3 regions of the Shigella flexneri 2a str. 301 genome follow, and region 3 is predicted to be linked to each of the others. Evidence: predicted binding sites of a transcription regulator. Region 3 holds the regulator's gene; each other region holds the start of a gene.

Region 1 (6,793 bases), 460 kb from region 3:
TCGTTTGAGGCAGTTTTGGATCTTAATGCTGCGCCAGAAAGCGTCGACCTCGCGGAGGTCGAACGTCTGGCGGAAGATCTGCGTTTGCTTTACGTGGCGCTGACGCGTTCGGTTTGGCATTGCAGTCTCGGCGTTGCACCGCTGGTGCGCCGTCGTGGCGATAAAAAAGGTGACACCGACGTCCACCAAAGTGCGCTCGGGCGTTTGCTGCAAAAAGGGGAACCGCAAGATGCGGCAGGGCTTCGCACCTGTATTGAAGCGTTATGCGATGATGATATTGCCTGGCAAACGGCACAAACTGGTGATAACCAGCCCTGGCAGGTTAATGATGCTTTAACTGCAGAACTGAATGCGAGGACACTACAACGATTGCCCGGCGATAACTGGCGTGTCACCAGCTACTCCGGCTTGCAGCAGCGTGGTCACGGTATCGCTCAGGATCTGATGCCACGGCTGGATGTTGATGCCGCAGGCGTGGTCAGCGTCGTTGAAGAACCGACGTTAACACCGCATCAGTTCCCGCGCGGTGCGTCACCGGGGACATTCTTGCACAGTTTGTTTGAAGACCTCGATTTTACCCAGCCGGTTGACCCGAACTGGGTACAGGAAAAACTGGAACTCGGCGGCTTTGAATCGCAGTGGGAACCGGTGTTGACCGAGTGGATCACGGCTGTCCTCCAGGCACCTCTCAATGAAACGGGTGTTAGCCTGAGTCAGCTTTCCGACCGCGATAAACAGGTGGAGATGGAGTTTTACCTGCCGATTAGCGAACCGCTCATCGCCAGCCAGCTTGATGCACTAATTCGCCAGTTTGACCCGCTATCCGCTGGCTGCCCGCCGCTGGAGTTCATGCAGGTACGCGGCATGTTAAAAGGCTTTATCGACCTGGTATTCCGCCACGAAGGGCGTTATTACCTGCTCGACTATAAATCCAACTGGCTGGGTGAAGACAGTTCGGCTTACACCCAACAGGCTATGGCAGCAGCGATGCAGGCACACCGCTATGATCTGCAATATCAGCTTTATACCCTGGCGCTGCATCGTTATCTGCGCCATCGCATTGCTGATTACGACTATGATCTTCACTTTGGCGGCGTTATCTATCTGTTCCTGCGTGGCGTTGATAAAGAACATCCGCAACAAGGGATTTACACAACCCGACCCAACGCCGGGTTGATTGCCCTGATGGATGAGATGTTTGCCGGTATGACCCTGGAGGAGGCGTAATGAAATTGCAAAAGCAATTACTGGAAGCTGTGGAGCACAAACAGCTACGCCCGCTGGATGTGCAATTTGCCCTGACCGTGGCGGGAGATGAACATCCTGCCGTCACCCTCGCGGCGGCACTGTTAAGTCATGATGCCGGAGAGGGACACGTCTGTTTGCCGCTTTCACGACTGGAAAATAACGAGGCGTCGAATCCGCTGTTGGCGACCTGTGTCAGTGAAATCGGTGAGCTACAAAATTGGGAAGAATGCTTGCTGGCTTCTCAAGCGGTCAGCAGGGGAGATGAACCCACGCCGATGATCCTCTGTGGCGATCGTCTTTATTTGAATCGCATGTGGTGTAACGAGCGGACGGTAGCGCGCTTCTTCAATGAGGTGAATCATACCATTGAGGTTGATGAAGCTCTACTGGCGCAAACCCTGGACAAACTTTTTCCAGTAAGCGATGAAATTAACTGGCAAAAAGTTGCAGCGGCAGTGGCGCTGACGCGGCGGATCTCGGTGATTTCCGGCGGCCCAGGCACCGGTAAAACGACCACCGTGGCGAAGTTGCTGGCAGCGTTAATTCAAATGGCCGACGGCGAACGCTGCCGTATCCGTCTGGCTGCACCAACGGGTAAAGCTGCCGCGCGCTTAACCGAATCTCTCGGCAAGGCTTTGCGACAGTTACCGCTGACCGATGAACAAAAGAAACGCATTCCGGAAGATGCCAGCACTTTGCACCGATTGCTGGGCGCGCAGCCGGGTAGCCAGCGTTTACGTCATCATGCCGGTAACCCGCTGCATCTTGATGTGCTGGTGGTAGATGAAGCGTCAATGATCGATCTGCCTATGATGTCGAGACTGATCGACGCCTTGCCAGATCATGCGCGAGTGATCTTTCTCGGCGATCGTGATCAACTGGCCTCGGTTGAGGCTGGGGCTGTGCTGGGCGATATCTGCGCTTATGCCAACGCGGGCTTTACCGCCGAGCGTGCCAGGCAGCTAAGCCGCCTGACGGGGACTCACGTTCCGGCAGGAACCGGCACAGAAGCGGCATCTTTGCGCGACAGTCTCTGCCTGCTGCAAAAAAGCTATCGTTTCGGCAGCGATTCTGGCATTGGTCAGTTAGCTGCGGCGATCAACCGTGGTGATAAAACGGCAGTGAAAACCGTTTTTCAGCAGGATTTTACTGATATCGAAAAACGACTTTTACAGAGCGGCGAAGATTATATTGCGATGCTTGAGGAAGCTCTTGCGGGTTACGGACGTTATCTGGATCTGCTGCAAGCGCGTGCCGAGCCGGATTTAATCATTCAGGCGTTCAATGAGTACCAGCTTTTGTGCGCCCTGCGGGAAGGGCCGTTTGGCGTGGCTGGACTGAATGAGCGAATTGAACAGTTTATGCAACAGAAGCGCAAAATTCATCGTCATCCGCACTCTCGTTGGTACGAAGGCCGACCGGTGATGATTGCCCGTAATGACAGCGCGCTTGGGTTGTTTAATGGCGATATCGGTATTGCGCTGGATCGCGGGCAGGGGACGCGCGTCTGGTTTGCGATGCCGGACGGCAATATTAAGTCTGTGCAACCGAGTCGCTTGCCAGAGCACGAAACTACGTGGGCGATGACGGTACATAAATCGCAGGGATCGGAGTTCGACCATGCGGCGTTGATTTTACCGAGCCAACGCACGCCGGTAGTAACGCGAGAGCTGGTATACACCGCGGTGACCCGCGCGCGTCGTCGTCTGTCGCTGTATGCCGATGAGCGTATATTAAGTGCGGCAATCGCCACTCGTACTGAGCGGCGCAGTGGTCTGGCGGCGTTGTTTAGTTCGCGGGAATAAACGTAATTGCCGGATGCGACGCACGAGTGTTACGCCTGCCGCATCCGGTGATTTTCATCGCTTACCCTAAATCCGCCATCAACACTTTGGATTTACGCTGGTAGTTGTACAACTGCTTTTTGCTCTCGGGCAGTAAATCAATATCCACCGGGGTAAATCCACGTTCCTGGAACCAGTGAATACTGCGCGTGGTCAGCACAAACAATTTGCTTAAGCCGCTCTGCTTCGCCTGAGCGGCAATGCGTTCCAGCAGAACCTCGCCCCGTGATGAACTGCGGTAATCCGGGTGAACTGCCACACAGGCCATTTCCCCAATCTTCTCTTCCGGGAACGGATAGAGCGCGGCGCAGGCAATAGTCGTGTTATCGCGCTGAATAATGGTGAATTTGTCGATTTCCATCTCCAGCTGCTCGCGAGAACGGCGCACCAGAATACCTTGCTGCTCCAGCGGGCGAATCAACTCCAGAATACCGCCAATATCGTTGATTGTTGCGCGACGAATCTGCTCGGCGCTTTCCATCACAATCTGCGTACCGATACCGTCGCGTGAGAACAACTCTTGCAACAGCGCGCCATCTTCCTGATAACTGATTAAATGACAGCGGCGCACGCCGCTGCGGCAGGCTTTCACTGCGCCACGCAAAAAGCGCACCGTACCGGAGTTGTAATCGCCTTTCTCTTCCTGGGCTTCTACCCGTGCTTGCGCTTCGTTAGGGAAAAGTTCGGAGACAATATCACCGTCGTCATTAGTAACGCCCTGGGAAGAGCAAAAACCAATCATCTTTTCAGCTTTCAGTTTGATGGCTAGTTGAGTGGCAATCTCTTCCGAGGTCAGATTAAAGCTCTCGCCAGTGACTGAAACAGCGACCGGCCCCATTAGCACTATTGCACCGCTTTCCAGTTGACGATGGAGCGCGTCTTCATCAATCCGCCGGATACGCCCGCTATGGCAGTAATCCACGCCGTCATCGACGCCCAGCGGCTGGGCAATAATAAAATTGCCACTAACGACGTTGATATGCGCGCCCTGCAGCGGCGTGTTATTGAGACTCATTGACAGGCGAGCAGTAATATCCAGTTGCAATGTTCCCGCAGCCTGCTTCACCAGTTCCAGTGTTTTGGCGTCGGTCACACGTATATTCTTGTGATACAGCGGTTCGTGGTGATGCGCAGCCAGATTTGCGTCGATCTGCGGACGTGCGCCATAGACCACCACCAGACGGATGCCGAGGCTGTGCAACAACCCGATATCATTAACGATACTGGAGAAATTCTCATGCTCAATGGCTTCACCGCCGAGCATGATGACAAACGTTTTTCCCCGGTGGGTATTGATATAGGGAACCGAATGGCGGAATCCCTCGACCAGCTCGGTTTTACGTTCCTTTACCACGGCACACCCCTTTGCATGATTATTTGAAATTATTGTATTTTTATTCTGTTTTTTCGCAGGGTGCAAGTGTAAATTTTATGCGAGAGCGACTTTTTTATCAGTAATGCCGTGAATATAAAAAGAATGTTTACCGTTTATTAGATGACAGATTATGCGTCTTTCGCTAAAGTTTCCGGTCAAATTAGTCGTTTACTTGTTACACAGCTTAGATTTCTTTTGCTCGGGAGAGGCATGTCAGGATCCAACACTGCAATCAGCCGTCGTCGTTTACTGCAAGGCGCGGGCGCTATGTGGCTATTGAGCGTAAGTCAGGTCAGCCTGGCTGCGGTTAGCCAGGTCGTGGCGGTGCGCGTCTGGCCTGCGTCCAGCTACACCCGCGTGACGGTAGAATCAAATCGTCAGCTGAAATATAAGCAGTTCGCGTTGAGTAACCCTGAACGCGTGGTGGTGGATATCGAAGATGTAAACCTGAACTCGGTACTCAAGGGGATGGCGGCACAAATTCGTGCAGACGACCCGTTCATCAAGTCGGCGCGCGTCGGGCAATTTGACCCGCAAACCGTACGCATGGTTTTTGAATTAAAGCAAAACGTAAAACCGCAGCTGTTTGCCCTTGCGCCGGTCGCCGGGTTTAAAGAGCGTCTGGTGATGGACCTCTATCCGGCCAATGCACAGGATATGCAGGACCCGCTGCTGGCGCTGCTGGAGGATTACAACAAAGGCGACCTCGAAAAGCAGGTGCCGCCAGCGCAAAGTGGTCCACAACCGGGTAAAGCAGGGCGCGATCGTCCGATTGTCATTATGCTTGACCCTGGCCACGGTGGCGAAGACTCCGGTGCGGTGGGGAAATACAAAACGCGCGAAAAAGATGTGGTATTGCAAATAGCTCGCCGTTTGCGCTCTCTGATCGAGGAAGAGGGCAATATGAAGGTGTACATGACGCGCAATGAAGACATCTTCATTCCGTTGCAAGTGCGCGTAGCAAAAGCCCAGAAACAGCGTGCTGACCTGTTTGTCTCTATCCATGCCGACGCCTTTACCAGTCGTCAGCCGAGCGGTTCCTCGGTGTTTGCGCTCTCAACCAAAGGCGCAACCAGTACTGCGGCAAAATATCTGGCACAAACCCAGAACGCCTCGGACTTGATTGGTGGCGTGAGCAAAAGCGGTGACCGCTATGTCGACCACACCATGTTCGATATGGTGCAGTCGCTGACTATTGCTGACAGCCTTAAGTTTGGTAAAGCGGTACTGAATAAGCTCGGAAAAATCAACAAGCTGCATAAAAATCAAGTTGAACAGGCCGGGTTTGCCGTACTAAAGGCACCAGATATTCCCTCCATTCTGGTCGAAACGGCGTTTATCAGTAACGTTGAGGAAGAGCGTAAACTGAAAACGGCGACTTTCCAGCAGGAAGTTGCGGAGTCTATTCTTGCGGGGATTAAAGCGTATTTTGCCGATGGGGCAACGCTGGCGAGAAGGGGATGATAAAAAGGCGCTGAATGGCGCTTTTTTTATGGGAGATCAGAAACAAAAAAACACCCGTTAGGGTGTTCAATAATTGGTTGCGGGGGCCGGATTTGAACCGACGACCTTCGGGTTATGAGCCCGACGAGCTACCAGGCTGCTCCACCCCGCGTCACCGTACTGCTTTTACTTCATCAAATTTGATTGGTTGCGGGGGCCGGATTTGAACCGACGACCTTCGGGTTATGAGCCCGACGAGCTACCAGGCTGCTCCACCCCGCGTCCGTGGATGCGCACTATACTCCGCTCGCGTTTTCATGCAACCTTTTTTTTACCCCGATCACGGATTTAGCATGATTTTGAACAAAAACAAACCACTAAAGCCTATTTTTTGTGCAAAATTTGCGTCAGGGAGAGGCTGCTCATTTCATTAAACGCGGCGGTTTGTTATCTTCGTTGCGCCTTATTTTTTAACCTGAAGAAGAGAACAATGAAAGGACGTTGGGTAAAGTACCTTCTTATGGGCACGGTTGTGGCAATGCTTGCCGCCTGCTCTTCCAAACCAACCGATCGCGGACAGCAATATAAAGACGGGAAATTTACCCAGCCTTTCTCTCTGGTGAACCAGCCAGATGCCGTTGGCGCGCCGATTAACGCCGGTGATTTTGCCGAGCAAATTAACCATATCCGTAATTCGTCACCGCGTCTGTATGGCAACCAGAGTAATGTTTATAACGCGGTGCAAGAGTGGCTGCGCGCAGGCGGTGATACCCGCAATATGCGCCAGTTCGGCATTGATGCCTGGCAGATGGAAGGTGCCGACAACTATGGTAACGTGCAGTTTACAGGCTATTACACGCCGGTAATTCAGGCGCGCCATACC
Region 2 (6,793 bases), 800 kb from region 3:
CCATTTTCAGGGGAGCAATATAAACAAATTACTCTAACCGAGCCTGCGCAAAAGCAATCGCCTGCGCCACCTGCTGCGGTGAGACGCCGCCTTTTGCCGCACGCTTTTCGAGGCACGATTGTAGCGACAGAATCGGATAGACATCTTCGCCAATCACCTGACTGAATTTCTGCAACTCACTGAGTGGCAGATCTTCCAGCGGTTTGCCCTGACGAATGGCTTCCACCACCGCTTCACCCACAATATGGTGCGCCTCGCGGAAAGGTACGCCTTTCGCCACCAGGTAATCCGCCAGTTCAGTGGCGTTCGCATACCCCTGCTGCGCCGCTTCCTGACAACGCGGACGTTTCACCTGAATGCCGTCCAGTACCAGCGCCGCCATATGCAGGCAGTCCAGCCAGGTATCGAGCGCGTCGAACAGACCTTCTTTGTCTTCCTGCATATCTTTGTTGTAAGCCAGCGGCAAACCTTTCAGCGTCATCATCATGCCGGTTAACGCACCCTGCACCCGGCCGCATTTACCGCGAATCAGCTCCAGCGCATCCGGGTTTTTCTTCTGCGGCATTAATGATGAACCGGAAGTCACGCGGTCCGAAAGCTCCACAAACCCCGCTTCGCCGGTGTTAAAGAAAATCAGATCTTCAGCAAAACGCGACAGATGCACCATGCCGATAGCGGCAGCAGAAAGCAGTTCCAACACATGGTCACGGTCAGAAACGCTGTCCAGACTGTTACGGGTCGCCGAAGCAAAGCCCAGCCAGCCTGCTAACTGTTCACGGTCGATTTCATAGGCCGTTCCCGCCAGCGCGCCACAGCCTAATGGGCTGACATCCAGACGCTTAAGCGCATCCTGCAAACGGCTTTCATCACGCGCCAGCATCTCAACATAGGCCAGGCACCAGTGCGCGAACGTCACCGGCTGGGCGCGTTGCAGGTGAGTGTAACCTGGCATTACCGCGTCCTGATTGTTTTGTGCGGTTTCCACCAGCGCCGATTGCAGCTGCCGGTTAGCCGTCAGTAACTCGCTAACGGTATCTTTGCACCACAGTTTCAGGTCAGTCGCTACCTGATCATTACGGCTACGCCCGGTATGCAGCTTTTTGCCTAACTGGCCCACTTTGTCGATCAGTTTGCCTTCCACCCAGCTATGGATATCTTCGGCGTCGCTTTCAAGGATTTGTTGTGGCCTGGCGCGAACATCTTCCAGCAACACGTTCAGCGCCTCTTCCAGTTGCGCCTGCTCTTCTGCGGTTAACACGCCGACCGTTACCAAGGCTTTGGACCAGGCCACAGAGCCAACAATATCCTGCTCCGCCAGACGGTAATCAAAGCGCAGTGAGTCGTTGAATTGTTTGAACCGTTGATCTGCTGCCTGGGTAAAACGCCCGCCCCAAAGTGCCATAACTCTGTTTCCTTATTTTGAAATTCAATGCCGGAAAGCTGCGCCTCCGGCTAACAAAACTTAAGCTAAAATCCGCGTACCCATCGGCATACCGTTAAACAGTGCCGGAAGCTGCTCCGCATAACGCCAAGAAGCGATATCTACCGGACGGCCCAGCGTGCGGGCCGCATCCAGCGCCGCGTTCACTTTCACTATCATGCCGTCAGTAATAATGCCCTGCTCAATCAGTTGTTCTGCTTTCGCGGCGGTCATTTCGGCAATGCGTTGCCCTTTGCCGTCGAGAATGCCGCTGACGTCGGAGAGCAAAATCAGATCCGCGCCCAGCGTTGCCGCCAGCGCCGTTGCCGCCTGGTCGGCATTGACGTTCATCAGTTGCCCTTCGTCTGTTACGCCAATGGAGCTGACCACCGGCAGATAACCGTTCTCCAGCAAGGAGTTGATAAGCTTAGGCGAACCTGGCTGCGCCAGTCCAACATGACCTAACTCTTCATCAAGCTGGGTCACTTTGACGCTGTCGCCGTCACCGAGAAACAAACCTACGGCCGCAATCTGATGTTTCTTCGCCCATGCCAACAGGGTTTTATTTGCCGTTCCCGCCAGTGCTCCGGTGATAATGTCTATCTGATCAGCAGGCGTCACCCGCAGGCCGTTTTTCTTTTTCACCGGCAGATTCAGCCCTTTCATCAGCTCATCCACCACGCAACCGCCGCCGTGCACAATCACCAGCGGACGCTGATGTGACTCACGATAATTCACCAATGCGCTAAACAGACGTTCCAGCGCCTCTTCACTATCCAGCAGTACGCCGCCCAGTTTGATAATTAATGGATTCATCATTGCACCCTTAAATAAGAGACTGCGTTTCCGCATAGCCGAAACGAATATTGGCGCACTGTACCGCTTGTGCCGCCGCGCCTTTCAGTAAGTTGTCTTCGGTCGCCACAATAATCAGATGCTCGCCCTGAACGGCAAACCCGATATCGCAAAATGGCAGCCCAACGACATTTTTCAGCGCCGGAACGCCTTTGTCATACAGCCGCACCAGCGGTTTATGGGCATACGCCTGCTGTAACGCTTGCGCGACTTGCGCCTGGGTCACACCCGATTTCAGGCGGCAGGTAATGGTTTCGAGAATGCCGCGCGGGAAATTGCCCAGATGTGGGGTGAAGATAACGTCAGCACCGAGGTGTGTGGCGATCTCTGGTTGATGGCGATGAGTAAAGACGCCATACGGTTGCAGGCTAACTTCACAAAAACTATTTGAAATCGCTGCCTTACGTCCTGCACCGCTCACGCCGCTGGTGGCGTTGATCACCGGCCACTGATTGAGGTCAAGAAGATCGGCATCAATCAACGGTTTCAGCGCCAGCTGTGCCGCCGTCGGATAACAGCCTGGCACCGCAATCAAATTCGCTTCTTTTAATTTATTACCGCACCACTCCGCCAGACCGTAGGCTGCCTGTTCCAGCAGTTCCGGGTATTGATGGGTAAAGCCGTAATATTTTTCATAGAAGGTGGCGTCGTTAACACGAAACGCGCCGGAAAGGTCGAACACCACGCAGCCCGCTTCAAGAAACTGCGGCGCTAAATCGTGGCTAACTTCATGGGCGGTGGCGAGAAACACTACGTCCACCCCTGGGCTAAACTCGCTGATATCCGACATCGGCTGCAACGGCAGCTCAACGATGCCTTTTAGCTGCGGATGCAAATCGGAGATTAACTTTCCCGCATCATTGCTTTGCGCTGAAACAGTCAAAGCGGTTATGTTCATATGCGGATGGCGATTTACATAGGTCACTAGCTCTGCGCCAGCGTAGCCGCTGGCACCCACAATCAGCGTATTCAACATCGGGGCTATTCACCTTCTTATGTCTGGTTGCCAGGTTAAACGTAAAACATTCACCTTACGGCTGGTGGGTTTTATTACGCTCAACGTTAGTGTATTTTTATTCATAAATACTGCATGAATATTGATACTATCATGACCAGAGGTGTGTCAACAATGAAAAACAAATTACCGCCATTTATCGAGATTTACCGCGCTCTGATTGCCACACCTTCAATAAGCGCTACGGAAGAGGCACTCGATCAAAGCAATGCAGATTTAATCACTCTGCTGGCGGACTGGTTTAAAGATTTGGGCTTCAATGTGGAAGTGCAGCCTGTTCCAGGAACTCGCAACAAATTTAATATGCTGGCCAGTTACGGACAGGGGGCTGGCGGCTTGTTGCTGGCGGGGCATACCGATACGGTGCCATTTGATGACGGTCGCTGGACGCGCGATCCGTTTACACTGACGGAGCATGACGGCAAGCTTTACGGCTTAGGCACCGCCGACATGAAAGGCTTTTTTGCGTTTATCCTTGATGCGCTACGCGATGTCGACGTCACGAAACTGAAAAAACCGCTCTACATTCTGGCGACTGCTGATGAAGAAACCAGTATGGCCGGAGCGCGTTATTTTGCCGAAACTACCGCCCTGCGCCCGGATTGCGCCATCATTGGCGAACCGACGTCACTACAACCGGTACGCGCACATAAAGGTCATATCTCTAACGCCATCCGTATTCAGGGCCAGTCGGGGCACTCCAGCGATCCAGCACGCGGAATTAACGCTATCGAACTAATGCACGACGCCATCGGGCATATTTTGCAATTGCGCGATAACCTGAAAGAACGTTATCACTACGAAGCATTTACCGTGCCATACCCTACGCTCAACCTCGGGCATATTCACGGTGGCGACGCTTCTAACCGTATTTGCGCTTGCTGTGAGTTGCATATGGATATTCGTCCGCAGCCTGGCATGACACTCAATGAACTTAATGGTTTGCTCAACGATGCATTGGCTCCGGTGAGCGAACGCTGGCCGGGTCGTCTGACGGTCGACGAGCTGCATCCGCCGATCCCTGGCTATGAATGCCCACCGAATCATCAACTGGTTGAAGTGGTTGAGAAATTGCTCGGAGCAAAAACCGAAGTGGTGAATTACTGTACCGAAGCGCCGTTTATTCAAACGTTATGCCCGACGCTGGTGCTCGGTCCGGGTTCCATCAATCAAGCTCATCAGCCTGATGAATATCTGGAGACGCGGTTTATTAAACCCACCCGTGAGTTGATTATCCAGGTAATTCACCATTTTTGCTGGCATTAAAACGTAGGCCGGATAAGGCGCTCGCGCCGCATCCGGCACCGTTGCCAAACTCCGGTGCCGCAATAATGTCGGATGCGATGCTTGCGCATCTTATCCGACCTACACCTTTGGTGTTATGTATGGCGATTTTTTAACATTTCCATAAGTTACGCTTATTTAAAGCGTCGTGAATTTAATGGCGTAAATTCCTGCTATTTATTCGTTTGCTGAAGCGATTTCGCAGCATTTGACGTCACCGCTTTTACGTGGCTTTATAAAAGACGACGAAAAGCAAAGCCCGAGCATATTCGCGCCAATGCGACGTGAAGGATACAGGGCTATCAAACGATAAGATGGGGTGTCTGGGGTAATATGAACGAACAATATTCCGCATTGCGTAGTAATGTCAGTATGCTCGGCAAAGTGCTGGGAGAAACCATCAAGGATGCGTTGGGAGAACACATTCTTGAACGCGTAGAAACTATCCGTAAGTTGTCGAAATCTTCACGCGCTGGCAATGATGCTAACCGCCAGGAGTTGCTCACCACCTTACAAAATTTGTCGAACGACGAGCTGCTGCCCGTTGCGCGTGCGTTTAGTCAGTTCCTGAACCTGGCCAACACCGCCGAGCAATACCACAGCATTTCGCCGAAAGGCGAAGCTGCCAGCAACCCGGAAGTGATCGCCCGCACCCTGCGTAAACTGAAAAACCAGCCGGAACTGAGCGAAGACACCATCAAAAAAGCAGTGGAATCGCTGTCGCTGGAACTGGTCCTCACGGCTCACCCAACCGAAATTACCCGTCGTACACTGATCCACAAAATGGTGGAAGTGAACGCCTGTTTAAAACAGCTCGATAACAAAGATATCGCTGACTACGAACGCAACCAGCTGATGCGTCGCCTGCGCCAGTTGATCGCCCAGTCATGGCATACCGATGAAATCCGTAAGCTGCGTCCAAGCCCGGTAGATGAAGCCAAATGGGGCTTTGCCGTAGTAGAAAACAGCCTGTGGCAAGGCGTACCGAATTACCTGCGCGAACTGAACGAACAACTGGAAGAGAATCTCGGCTACAAACTGCCCGTCGAATTTGTTCCGGTACGTTTTACCTCGTGGATGGGCGGTGACCGCGACGGCAACCCGAACGTCACTGCCGATATCACCCGCCACGTCCTGCTGCTCAGCCGCTGGAAAGCCACCGATCTGTTCCTGAAAGATATTCAGGTTCTGGTTTCTGAACTGTCGATGGTTGAAGCGACCCCTGAACTGCTGGCGCTGGTTGGCGAAGAAGGTGCCGCAGAACCGTATCGCTATCTGATGAAAAACCTGCGTTCTCGCCTGATGGCGACACAGGCATGGCTGGAAGCGCGCCTGAAAGGCGAAGAACTGCCAAAACCAGAAGGGCTGCTGACACAAAACGAAGAACTGTGGGAACCGCTCTACGCTTGCTACCAGTCACTTCAGGCGTGTGGCATGGGTATTATCGCCAACGGCGATCTGCTCGACACCCTGCGCCGCGTGAAATGTTTCGGCGTACCGCTGGTCCGTATTGATATCCGTCAGGAGAGCACCCGCCATACCGAAGCGCTGGGCGAGCTGACCCGCTACCTCGGTATCGGCGACTACGAAAGCTGGTCAGAGGCCGACAAACAGGCGTTCCTGATCCGCGAACTGAACTCCAAACGTCCGCTTCTGCCGCGCAACTGGCAACCAAGCGCCGAAACGCGCGAAGTGCTCGATACCTGCCAGGTGATTGCCGAAGCGCCGCAAGGCTCCATTGCCGCCTACGTGATCTCGATGGCGAAAACGCCGTCCGACGTACTGGCTGTCCACCTGCTGCTGAAAGAAGCGGGTATCGGGTTTGCGATGCCGGTTGCTCCGCTGTTTGAAACCCTCGATGACCTGAACAACGCCAACGATGTCATGACCCAGCTGCTCAATATCGACTGGTATCGCGGCCTGATTCAGGGCAAACAGATGGTGATGATTGGCTATTCCGACTCAGCAAAAGATGCGGGCGTGATGGCAGCTTCCTGGGCGCAATATCAGGCACAGGATGCATTAATCAAAACCTGCGAAAAAGCGGGTATTGAGCTGACGTTGTTCCACGGTCGCGGCGGTTCCATTGGTCGCGGCGGCGCACCTGCCCATGCGGCGCTGCTGTCACAACCGCCAGGAAGCCTGAAAGGTGGCCTGCGCGTGACTGAACAGGGCGAGATGATCCGCTTTAAATATGGTCTGCCAGAAATCACCGTCAG
Region 3 (6,793 bases):
ACGAAACGCTCATCTGTAGCTGTCTGGCGGCGGCGGTAAAAGAGCCAAATTCAACTACTTTGGCAAACACCGACATGCGTTTTAGTCGTTCCATTATTCACTCTGACTTAAAAGTGATTTAGATCACATAATATAGATAACAGCATAACAGTTACGCTAATATATTAAATATCAATCTACAGCAATGTTGCTCTCGCCCGGCTTTCCATGCCCTTCTCTGCGGCGACAGATGCTGAAAATAATAACGCCTGCTCTCTCTATACAACCAAGGTCAACATGAGTCTGTTTCCCGTTATCGTGGTGTTTGGGCTGTCCTTCCCACCGATATTTTTTGAATTGCTTTTATCACTGGCGATTTTCTGGCTGGTGCGCCGGGTACTTGTGCCAACAGGTATCTACGACTTTGTCTGGCATCCGGCGTTGTTCAACACCGCGCTCTATTGCTGCTTGTTTTATTTGATATCGCGACTGTTCGTTTGAGGTTGAAGTGAAAACACTAATAAGAAAATTCTCCCGTACGGCCATCACGGTCGTATTAGTCATTCTGGCCTTCATCGCAATTTTTAATGCCTGGGTCTATTACACCGAATCCCCCTGGACGCGTGACGCGCGCTTTAGCGCTGACGTCGTTGCGATCGCGCCGGACGTTTCTGGACTCATTACCCAGGTGAATGTTCATGATAACCAGCTGGTGAAAAAAGGACAGATACTGTTCACCATCGACCAGCCGCGCTATCAAAAGGCGCTTGAGGAAGCGCAAGCCGATGTTGCTTATTATCAGGTACTGGCACAGGAGAAACGCCAGGAGGCCGGACGTCGTAACCGTCTCGGTGTGCAGGCGATGTCTCGCGAAGAGATCGACCAGGCTAACAACGTACTACAAACGGTTCTGCATCAGTTAGCGAAAGCGCAGGCGACCCGCGATCTGGCAAAACTGGATCTTGAACGCACGGTGATCCGAGCGCCAGCAGATGGCTGGGTGACCAACCTCAACGTCTATACCGGTGAGTTTATTACTCGAGGATCAACGGCGGTTGCGCTGGTGAAACAGAACTCCTTCTATGTACTGGCCTATATGGAAGAAACTAAGCTGGAAGGGGTGCGTCCGGGGTATCGTGCAGAGATCACGCCGCTTGGCAGTAACAAAGTGCTGAAAGGGACTGTTGATAGTGTTGCCGCTGGGGTCACCAACGCCAGCAGCACGCGTGACGACAAAGGGATGGCGACCATCGACTCTGACCTTGAATGGGTGCGTTTGGCGCAACGTGTTCCGGTTCGTATTCGTCTCGACAACCAGCAAGAGAACATCTGGCCTGCGGGCACCACTGCTACAGTGGTGGTCACTGGCAAACAAGATCGCGACGAAAGCCAGGATTCGTTCTTCCGTAAAATGGCCCATCGCCTGCGTGAGTTTGGTTAATCACGATGGGTATTTTCTCCATTGCTAACCAACATATTCGCTTTGCGGTAAAACTGGCGACCGCCATTGTACTGGCGCTGTTTGTTGGCTTTCACTTCCAGCTGGAAACGCCACGCTGGGCGGTACTGACAGCGGCGATTGTTGCCGCCGGTCCGGCCTTTGCTGCGGGAGGTGAACCGTATTCTGGCGCTATTCGCTATCGTGGCTTTTTGCGCATCATCGGCACATTTATTGGCTGTATTGCCGGACTGGTGATCATCATTGCGATGATCCGCGCACCATTATTGATGATTCTGGTGTGCTGTATCTGGGCCGGTTTTTGTACCTGGATATCCTCGCTGGTACGAATAGAAAACTCGTACGCGTGGGGGCTGGCCGGTTATACCGCGCTGATCATTGTGATCACCATTCAGCCGGAACCATTGCTTACGCCGCAGTTTGCCGTCGAACGTTGTAGCGAGATCGTTATCGGTATTGTGTGTGCGATTATGGCGGATTTGCTCTTTTCTCCGCGATCGATCAAACAAGAAGTAGATCGAGAGCTGGAAAGTTTGCTGGTCGCGCAATATCAATTAATGCAACTCTGTATCAAGCATGGCGATGGTGAAGTTGTCGATAAAGCCTGGGGCGACCTGGTGCGACGCACCACGGCACTACAAGGCATGCGCAGCAACCTGAATATGGAATCTTCCCGCTGGGCGCGGGCCAATCGACGTTTAAAAGCGATCAATACGCTATCGCTGACGCTGATTACCCAATCCTGCGAAACTTATCTTATTCAGAATACGCGCCCGGAATTGATCACTGATACTTTCCGCGAATTTTTTGACACGCCGGTAGAAACCGCGCAGGACGTCCACAAGCAGCTCAAACGCCTGCGGAGAGTTATCGCCTGGACTGGGGAACGGGAAACGCCTGTCACCATTTATAGCTGGGTCGCGGCGGCAACGCGTTATCAGCTTCTCAAGCGCGGCGTTATCAGTAACACAAAAATCAACGCCACCGAAGAAGAGATCCTGCAAGGCGAACCGGAAGTAAAAGTAGAGTCAGCCGAACGTCATCATGCAATGGTTAACTTCTGGCGAACCACACTTTCCTGCATTCTGGGCACGCTTTTCTGGCTGTGGACGGGCTGGACTTCCGGCAGTGGTGCAATGGTGATGATTGCGGTCGTGACGTCACTGGCAATGCGTTTGCCGAATCCACGCATGGTGGCGATCGACTTTATCTATGGGACGCTGGCCGCGCTGCCGTTAGGGCTGCTCTACTTTTTGGTGATTATCCCTAATACCCAACAGAGCATGTTGCTGCTGTGTATTAGCCTGGCAGTGCTGGGATTCTTCCTCGGTATAGAAGTACAGAAACGGCGACTGGGCTCGATGGGGGCACTGGCCAGCACCATAAATATTATCGTGCTGGATAACCCGATGACTTTCCATTTCAGTCAGTTTCTCGACAGCGCATTAGGGCAAATCGTCGGCTGTGTGCTCGCGTTCACCGTTATTTTGCTGGTGCGGGATAAATCGCGCGACAGGACTGGACGTGTACTGCTTAATCAGTTTGTTTCTGCCGCTGTTTCCGCGATGACTACCAATGTGGCACGTCGTAAAGAGAACCACCTCCCGGCACTTTATCAGCAGCTGTTTTTGCTGATGAATAAGTTCCCAGGGGATTTGCCGAAATTTCGCCTGGCGCTGACGATGATTATCGCGCACCAGCGCCTGCGTGATGCGCCGATCCCGGTTAACGAGGATTTATCGGCGTTTCACCGACAAATGCGCCGCACAGCAGACCATGTGATATCTGCCCGTAGCGATGATAAACGTCGTCGGTACTTTGGCCAGTTGCTGGAAGAACTGGAAATCTACCAGGAAAAGCTACGCATCTGGCAAGCGCCACCGCAGGTGACGGAACCGGTTCATCGGCTGGCGGGGATGCTCCATAAGTATCAACATGCGTTGACCGATAGTTAAGTCAAAACCGACGCCAAAAGCGTCGGTTTTTTCATGGCTATACTTAGCGATGCACGGCAGAACTCGCCGCGAAACGTGACGGTGGCAACAGATGAATATTTATGCCTTTGATTTTGATGAGATTGAGAGTCAGGAGGATTTTTATCGTGACTTTAGCCAAACCTTTGGTCTGGCTAAAGATAAGGTACGCGATCTCGACTCACTATGGGATGTGTTAATGAACGATGTCCTGCCGCTACCACTTGAGATTGAATTTGTTCATCTGGGAGAGAAAACGCGTCGCCGTTTTGGCGCGTTAATATTGCTGTTTGATGAGGCAGAGGAAGAGCTGGAAGGGCATTTGCGTTTTAATGTTCGTCATTAGCGCAAAAAAAAGCCCACGAACCGGGGGCAATATCGTCGGACAAAACGATGAGGGTTTATTTGTACAGTTCAGCCGTAGCGTGCCAGGTGTCACCGCTACGAGCTTCAGTAATCTGGTAGGCCGTTGCGCCTTTCTCTTCCGCTTTTTTGTTCAGCATTTCACGTATATCCATTGGCGAAGACGCCACACCACTTACGGATACGGTCCCGATTGCTTCACGATTTTGTGCTTGTGCAGCATCAATGGAGTCGGCAGCGAATGCACCGAAAGAGAGAACAGAAAGTACGCTTAATGCAGCTACAGTGGTTTTGATTTTCATGATTTTTACCTCGACATAATCTTTTAGCTGGGCCTTTGTTTCGTGACCCATATCACAAAATCAAGTATACACTAATTATTGAACTAATTAATACCACACTAACTGTTTCAGTTGATACTAAGTGTTAAAAATGTGAATTTTAATAACAAAAAAGTATAAAAAACACGGTTATTTATTATTAATTATAGTATTTTCAATTAGATAATGAATTTTGCATAATGTGCTTTTTTTACCGTATGTATTCATTTTGTGAATGATGTGTCGCGGTAAAACGCACTATTCGTTAAATGTATCGCAGGAGAAAGAAGGGGAATGAGAGGGATAAGCAACATTTTCCCCGCCGCCAGAAGCGACGGGGCAGAGATTAAAGCTCCTGGTCGAACAGCTCTAAAATCGCTTCGTACAGGTCTTTGACGGTGAAACCGTTAGCAGGGGTGGTAAAGATGGTGTCATCGCCAGCGATGGTGCCCAGAATACCTTCTGCTTTGCCCAGTGAGTCCAGCAGGCGAGCAATTAACTGCGCCGCGCCAGGGCTGGTATGAATCACGACAACTGCATCGTTGTAGTCGATATCCAGCACCAGATTCTTCAATGGACTGGAGGTGGTTGGTACACCCAGTTCAGCTGGCAGGCAGTAAACCATTTCCATTTTGGCATTGCGTGTACGTACAGCACCAAACTTGGTCAACATCCGCGAGACTTTAGACTGATTAATATTGTCAAAGCCTTGCTCCTGCAACGCGGCGACGATTTCGCCCTGGGAGCTAAATTTCTCTTCTTTAAGTAATGCTTTAAATGCTTTAACTAGTTCTTCTTGCTTAGCCGAGCTTCGCATAAGTCACCCGATATGGTGGTTGATACAACATTATTGTGCATACAGATGAATTTTTATGCAAACAGTCAGCCCTGAAGAAGGCTGAAATAATGTTATGAAAGAGCGGGATTTTATCAAATTTCGTTATTGAGAAACATGCCTGCGTCACGGCATGCAAATTCTGTTTAAAAGTAAATTAATTGTTATCAAATTGATGTTGTTTTGGCTGAACGGTAGGGTATATTGTCACCACCTGTTGGAATGTTGCGCTAATGCATAAGCGACTGTTAATTACGTAAGTTAGGTTCCTGATTACGGCAATTAAATGCATAAACGCTAAACTTGCGTGACTACACATTCTTGAGATGTGGTCATTGTAAACGGCAATTTTGTGGATTAAGGTCGCGGCAGCGGAGCAACATATCTTAGTTTATCAATATAATAAGGAGTTTAGGATGAAAGTCGCAGTCCTCGGCGCTGCTGGCGGTATTGGCCAGGCGCTTGCACTACTGTTAAAAACCCAACTGCCTTCAGGTTCAGAACTCTCTCTGTATGATATCGCTCCAGTGACTCCCGGTGTGGCCGTCGATCTGAGCCATATCCCTACTGCTGTGAAAATCAAAGGTTTTTCTGGTGAAGATGCGACTCCGGCGCTGGAAGGCGCAGATGTCGTTCTTATCTCTGCAGGCGTAGCGCGTAAACCGGGTATGGATCGTTCCGACCTGTTTAACGTTAACGCCGGCATCGTGAAAAACCTGGTACAGCAAGTTGCGAAAAACTGCCCGAAAGCGTGCATTGGTATTATCACTAACCCGGTTAACACCACAGTTGCAATTGCTGCTGAAGTGCTGAAAAAAGCCGGTGTTTATGACAAAAACAAACTGTTCGGCGTTACCACGCTGGATATCATTCGTTCCAACACCTTTGTTGCGGAACTGAAAGGCAAACAGCCAGGCGAAGTTGAAGTGCCGGTTATTGGCGGTCACTCTGGTGTTACCATTCTGCCGCTGCTGTCACAGGTTCCTGGCGTTAGTTTTACCGAGCAGGAAGTGGCTGATCTGACCAAACGTATCCAGAACGCGGGTACTGAGGTGGTTGAAGCGAAAGCCGGTGGCGGGTCTGCAACCCTGTCTATGGGCCAGGCAGCTGCACGTTTTGGTCTGTCTCTGGTTCGTGCACTGCAGGGCGAACAAGGCGTTGTCGAATGTGCCTACGTTGAAGGCGACGGTCAGTACGCCCGTTTCTTCTCTCAACCGCTGCTGCTGGGTAAAAACGGCGTGGAAGAGCGTAAATCTATCGGTACCCTGAGCGCATTTGAACAGAACGCGCTGGAAGGTATGCTGGATACGCTCAAGAAAGATATCGCCCTGGGCAAAGAGTTCGTTAATAAGTAATTGATTAGCGAATAATAAAAAACCGGAGCACAGACTCCGGTTTTTGTTTTGAGCACTCGACTTAATTGGTTGCCGGATATTCCTGAATGGTGACCTGCAGCGTTAACTGCTTATCATCACGCATCACTACAACCGGGATCACCGAACCAGGGCGAATTTCCGCCACCTGATCCATCGTCTCCAGAGCAGAGATGGCCGGTTTGTTATCCACCGAAATAATCAGATCGTTGACCTGAATACCCGCATTCGCCGCTGGGCCGTCAGGTGACACTTCATTAACCACGATCCCTTGCAGTTGATCTATACCACCGCTCTGCGCGTGCAGTGGTGCGATCTCGCGTCCGCCGATACCAATGTAGCCGCGGATCACGCGACCATCGCGGATCAGCTTATCCATAATTTTGGTTGCTAACTGGAAAGGAATCGCAAAGCCGATACCTTCCGGCGTTTCGCCATCGTTACTCTTATCAAACGACAGCGTGTTAATGCCCATCAGTTCTCCCAGCGAG

Evidence for each region. The regulator ArgR, encoded in region 3, controls arginine synthesis, uptake and breakdown. The targets are predictions, from matches to a motif close to ANTGAATAAAAATACANT.
Region 1: argA (N-acetylglutamate synthase) is a predicted target of ArgR. The motif match lies at 4,478-4,495, and genes of this name have one in related genera.
Region 2: argC (N-acetyl-gamma-glutamyl-phosphate reductase) is a predicted target of ArgR. The motif match lies at 3,340-3,357, and genes of this name have one in related genera.

The regions. Positions count from the first base shown of each region.
Region 1 is NC_004337.2:2,907,219-2,914,011, reverse strand. Features, by position in the region: gene recB (exonuclease V subunit beta) at 1-1,227, shown strand, start outside; gene recD (exonuclease V subunit alpha) at 1,227-3,053, shown strand; gene argA (N-acetylglutamate synthase) at 3,115-4,446, opposite strand; gene SF2828 (amidase) at 4,588-5,931, shown strand; tRNA gene SF4505 (tRNA-Met) at 6,006-6,082, opposite strand; tRNA gene SF4504 (tRNA-Met) at 6,116-6,192, opposite strand; gene mltA (murein transglycosylase A) at 6,401-6,793, shown strand, end outside.
Region 2 is NC_004337.2:4,166,214-4,173,006, reverse strand. Features, by position in the region: gene argH (argininosuccinate lyase) at 29-1,402, opposite strand; gene argB (acetylglutamate kinase) at 1,463-2,236, opposite strand; gene argC (N-acetyl-gamma-glutamyl-phosphate reductase) at 2,247-3,251, opposite strand; gene argE (acetylornithine deacetylase) at 3,405-4,556, shown strand; gene ppc (phosphoenolpyruvate carboxylase) at 4,908-6,793, shown strand, end outside.
Region 3 is NC_004337.2:3,370,672-3,377,464, reverse strand. Features, by position in the region: gene yhcS (transcriptional regulator) at 1-76, opposite strand, end outside; gene SF3281a (efflux system membrane protein) at 208-480, shown strand; gene yhcQ (p-hydroxybenzoic acid efflux subunit AaeA) at 488-1,420, shown strand; gene yhcP (p-hydroxybenzoic acid efflux subunit AaeB) at 1,426-3,393, shown strand; gene yhcO (hypothetical protein) at 3,485-3,757, shown strand; gene yhcN (hypothetical protein) at 3,813-4,127, opposite strand; gene argR (arginine repressor ArgR) at 4,441-4,911, opposite strand; gene mdh (malate dehydrogenase) at 5,346-6,284, shown strand; gene degS (serine endoprotease) at 6,346-6,793, opposite strand, start outside.